Regions from separate parts of the Tateyamaria sp. GN1-10 genome, predicted to be linked through region 1. Evidence: riboswitches for the same ligand, from Rfam matches in the RefSeq annotation. Region 1 holds a riboswitch; the other holds the start of a gene.

Evidence for each region. Region 1 has a riboswitch for glycine ahead of gcvT (glycine cleavage system aminomethyltransferase GcvT). Riboswitches for the same ligand answer to the same signal wherever they lie in the genome.
Region 2: it holds a riboswitch for glycine, as region 1 does, so the genes downstream of both, ACZ1HN_RS06040 (D-amino acid dehydrogenase) here and gcvT (glycine cleavage system aminomethyltransferase GcvT) in region 1, are expected to answer to the same signal.

The regions. Positions count from the first base shown of each region.
Region 1 covers NZ_JBVFUR010000004.1:1,078,542-1,081,001, forward strand. The annotation lists gene gcvT (glycine cleavage system aminomethyltransferase GcvT) at 1-935, opposite strand, end outside; glycine riboswitch at 1,096-1,180, opposite strand; gene ACZ1HN_RS07055 (GNAT family N-acetyltransferase) at 1,315-1,806, shown strand; partial or broken gene ACZ1HN_RS07060 (phosphomannomutase/phosphoglucomutase) at 1,978-2,460, opposite strand, start outside.
Region 2 covers NZ_JBVFUR010000004.1:865,115-867,574, reverse strand. The annotation lists gene ACZ1HN_RS06040 (D-amino acid dehydrogenase) at 1-953, opposite strand, end outside; glycine riboswitch at 1,008-1,114, opposite strand; glycine riboswitch at 1,133-1,220, opposite strand; gene ACZ1HN_RS06035 (DUF6404 family protein) at 1,520-1,870, shown strand; gene ACZ1HN_RS06030 (LysR substrate-binding domain-containing protein) at 2,032-2,460, opposite strand, start outside.

The sequences.
Region 1 (2,460 bases):
TCCTCGGTTGCAAACAGCACCACGCCATCGCGCATGGGCGCGCGACCGGCGGGCAGCAACCCCACGCGCTTGCGCGCGGCGCCACTGTCCATCTCGGCCAGGATTTTCTCCGCCCCCGGGAAGCCACCTTCCCGGTCTCCGCCCGCGCGCCGCACCTTCTGGATCGCCCATGTCAGGCCGCCCTCAACAGGCGTTGTTGTGGCGTCAACGTCGTGCCCATATAGGCACAGCCCCGCCTCCAACCGCAGGGAATCGCGCGCGCCGAGGCCGATGGCTTCAACGTCAGAATGGTCCAGCAAGGCCTTTGCAATGTCTTCCGCGACATCCATGGGTGCCGAAATCTCGTACCCGTCTTCGCCCGTGTAACCGGACCGGGAAACCCAGACCTCAACCCCGTTCAGATCCAGCGTAGCCACATCCATAAAGCGCATCTTTGCTGCACGCGGATCAAGCGCGGCCAGCACACCTTCAGCGGCAGGCCCCTGCAAAGCCAGCAAGGCACGGTCGGTGATCTCAGTCACCGTCACATCCGGTTCAAGCGCGGCTTTCATATGCGCAATATCGGCGTCCTTGCAGGCAGCATTCACCACAACGAACACATGATCCCCGCGGTTCGCCAGCATCAGATCGTCTTCGATGCCGCCATCCGCATTCGTGAAAAAGCCATAACGTTGGCGGTTCTTGCCCAAGCCCAGCACATCGACTGGAATCAGCGATTCCAGACCACGTGCAGCCGCGTCATAAGTCGTCCCGCGCACAATGACCTGCCCCATATGGCTGACGTCAAAAAGACCGGCCTTCGCCCGCGTATGGAGGTGCTCTTTCATGACCCCCAGTTCGTATTGCACCGGCATATCATACCCCGCAAAGGGTACCATCTTGGCCCCAAGGGCAACGTGCAACGCGTGAAGCGGGGTCTGCTTTAGATCGGACATGCCTCATCACCTTTTTCAAGCCGACAAGATTTGCGTCAAATCATGCGGCACCAAGTCATGCGCAAGACATCTCTTGCGCGTCGGTGCCTCCTCTGTCCCGGGTGCCTGAGATCATTATCCCTTCGGCGGATGCCAATGGCATCACTCTCCAGAGTAGTTTGGCCTGACATTGGTCCTTTGGCCTGAGAGTTTCCGAGGCAGTTGCTCCTTCGGCACCAGTAAACTGGTTCTCCCAATGTCAAGTTATGAGAGTTTCGTATCGGAAACTTGCCCGAAGTGGCAAGCAGAAAGTTGAAACATGCCGATCGCCTGCGCTTGTATCGGCCATCCCACCCTTTGCTTGCTTGCGGGTCCTTGAGGTCACACGCGACTGATGTGCATGATTGGCAAAATGCAGTGGAGAATGACGATGATTATCAGGAACGGCACAGTTGAAGATATTGAGCAGATGAGCACATTTCTTCGCGAGCTGACGGCCGCTGGCAAACGTTTGAGTCCTGACGATGAGGAATTCGTACGGCAATACTACATTGAAAGCGTCGATAAGATTCGTTGCTCCGTGGCCGAGGACGATGGGATCATACTTGGATTCCAGTCACTCAAAACTGCCCGTGCGGGCAACCAATGGGGTGTAGAACCGGGGTGGGGCATTGTTGGCACGCACATACGACCCTCCGCAGCACGGCGTGGCGTTGGTCGCGCATTATTCGATGTCACATGTAGGGCTGCGCAAGATGCAGGGTTGGCTCATATCGACGCAAGCATTGGCGCGAATAATCCGGAAGGGTTGGCATACTACGAAGCGATGGGCTTTCGAACATACAGGACGCCAAGAAACCTGATCTGCAAGCGCTTCGACATATTGCAGTGATCGCTCGTTGGCAGACATAAGTTTCTTCTAGGCTAGGCAACATGAAGTCGAATGGCTTCAACCTGTTCGCAGTGAGGGTTGGCAGGCGGTCTGAATGGGCGGGCCGCAAAACTGATTGTGGCCCGTTTCTAAATTACGAGCATTGCGTCAGGTTATGGGTCGGCGCGCCCGTCAAAAGGTCTGATCGTATTCCCCAACGGTATCTTCAGTCCGGATTACCGCATCGATGTCTGCGAAAATCGCGCGCAACTCGTCTTCGCTTTCCGGGCTTTCACAGACCACCACCAAGTTCGGCGTGTTGGACGAAGCGCGCACCAAACCCCAACCGCCGTTATCCAGAATGACCCGAGCGCCGTTTACCGTCACCACCTCCTTGATTGCGCGACCTGCGATGGGTTCATTCGCAACGGCCTTGGCTGTCAGCTTGGCGACAATACGGTCCAGTGTGCTGTATTTTTCAGTGTCCGAGCAGTAGGGGGACATTGTCGGGGTTGAGTGTGTTTTCGGCAGCGCCTTGCGCAGGTCCGACATCTTCATGTCAGGGTTGCGATCCATCAGTTTGCAGATTTCAACCGCGACCCGCATCCCGCAATCGTAGCCGCGTCCTATTGGCTCAGCGAGAAAATAGTGGCCTGATTTTTCAAACCCTGCGAG
Region 2 (2,460 bases), 210 kb from region 1:
GCCGTGCCTGCAATGCGGAAGCGCCCACGGCCCAGGCGCGAGGTCACGATCTTGGCCTCATCATCCAGAAGGCTGACCCATGGGGCCGCCGCCTGACTTTCGGCATCGTCCAGATTGACGGTGATGGAATACCCTTTGACCGGGTAGATATTCACGCGGTCACCGAGTTGGGCCGCAATGGCGCGGCTGCCGACGCCAGCACACACGACGATGCCGTCAAACCGCTGCGTCTCCGCGGCACCTGCATGATCCCAAGTCAGGCGAACACCCGCACCGACATGCGTGATGTCCGTCACCTTGCACTTGTAGTGAAAGGATGCGCCCATCTGCTCACACCGGTTGCTCAGCGCACGGGTATAGCGGTGAATGTCGCCGGTAAAATCGCTCTCGGTATAAAAACCGCCAATCGTGTCGGCCTTCAGCGTAGGTTCCAAGCGCTGTACCTCGTCTGCTGACACCTCGCGTCGTTCCAACCCCGCCTTTTCCAGCAGCGTATTTACCCGGCGGGCATGATCGAACTCGGACTGCTGACGGTACACATGGAGGATACCGCGTTGTTCCATATCAAAATCGGCCCCCACTTCACGCGCAAACTCCAACAGGTGTTCCCGTGCGGCGATGGCCAGGCGCGCCGTTTCAACCGTGTTGCGCTCGTAATCGGGGATGTTGCCCATGAATTCCGCCATCCAGGACAGCTTGTGCCAACTGGGTGTCGGGTTCACGAGCAAGGGCGCATCGGATTTCAGCATCCATTTCAACCCCTTGAAGATGGTGCCCCAGCGGGTCCACACCTCGGCGTTGCTGGCCGAGAGCTGGCCGCCATTGGCAAAGGATGTCTCCATCGCGGCATAGCGGTTGCGGTCAAACACGCTGACGTCATAGCCGCGGCGGGCCAAGGCATAGGCAGTGGTAATACCGGTGATACCGGCGCCGATCACGGCAATATGGGTCATGGGGATCCTCCCAGTGCACGCAGATATGGACGCATCCGGCACCGTGCCGGGCAAGCGTCCCCATCTGTCGCGAGACCTGAGAGCTTCACGGACCAAGAGGGCCGCTTTCTCCTTCGGTGGGCCGGGCGCGTGACGTCCGGCCACTCTCCAGATCATCACATGTGCCCCTGAACGGGGGCGCGGCCGGCACGGTTCGTGGTGCCTGAGAGTTTCCGGGGCGTTGCTCCTTCGGCGGCAGCCTGCGCTGCGCTCTCCCATGTCGGCCTCTGCGACTGAGGCGCATATAGGAAAAAGGTGTGTGTCATGCAAAGGAATTTGTTGTCACGCGATATCACATATGTGGATGCGTGGTGTCCTGGCGACAGTCTCGATCCTGCGCTCGGGCGATTGACGGAAGCGAACCCAAAATACGGCATGCAGCCTGGCGCCAATGTCTGCCGCAGCGCTTAAAAAAGTTTCGGCAACTTCCCGCACGTGCAACGGCAAACGTGTGCCACCCCGACATATCAGCCAATTGAACGGCACTGGCACCAGTGCGACAATTGTCGCGTTTGGAGGTGACTGCCATGTCTGAGTATCAGCGCCGTTTTGAAGCCGCAGAAATCGAACTCGACGAAGCGGGGGTTTGGCCATCCAATGCTGTACCACTCTACGTTCGATTTCTACGTATGCTTGGTCTGAAGCCTGTTCTGCCTCACTACAAACCGTTCTGGCGAAGCTTCTTGGGCAACAGCGCTTTCTTTATCACTTTGATCGCCGTGATATCGATTTTGCCGGACGGCATACCCGAGGGTCGATCAACAACTGAGTTCGGGCTGAGAACGGTTTTGATAGGATCGGCTTTGGGAGCAACTATGTCCGTCTACTATGCCATTACCCGCCGGAAAAACGCCTTGAGCCGCTGGGCAGACCTATAAACGGAATGGATGCAAGGTGGATCCAGTGTTGAAGCGTGCTGGTTTCTGTGCAGTTCAAGCCCGGTTGCCAATGTTCTGAAGACGCATGGCCTGCAATGCTTTCCTGTGTGCCCGTCAGTGCAATTCAGCGAGTGTCAGCAACGTGCCCAGGGTGATCTCTGCTAAGTCGAGGCACTATTCCAATAGTTGACGGAGCAGTCCAGCTCCGCCTCAAGCCATTTCCTAAACTTCCTGACGCTGGACTTACGTGCAGCGTGTTGGCTTGTCGCAAACCAGTAAGTCGCCCCAGTCCGCGATCTCCGAGCGAACGGAGACGAAATATAGCCCCGTTCAAGAGCATCGCATGCGAGGGTTTCCCATGCCATAAAAACACCCTGCCCGGTCATTGCTGCATCTAAACACAACGATGCATCTGCATAGGTTGGCCCGGGTTGGAGATCGAGAACATCCAAGTCTTGGTTAGAGAGCCAGCTCTTCCACCCGTACAGTAACTCGTTTTCCCGAATGATAGGGATGCTTCGAAGATCGTCGAGCGTGTGAAGATGCTGCGCCAAGTCAGGAGAGCAAACCGGAAAGACGCGCTGATCCAG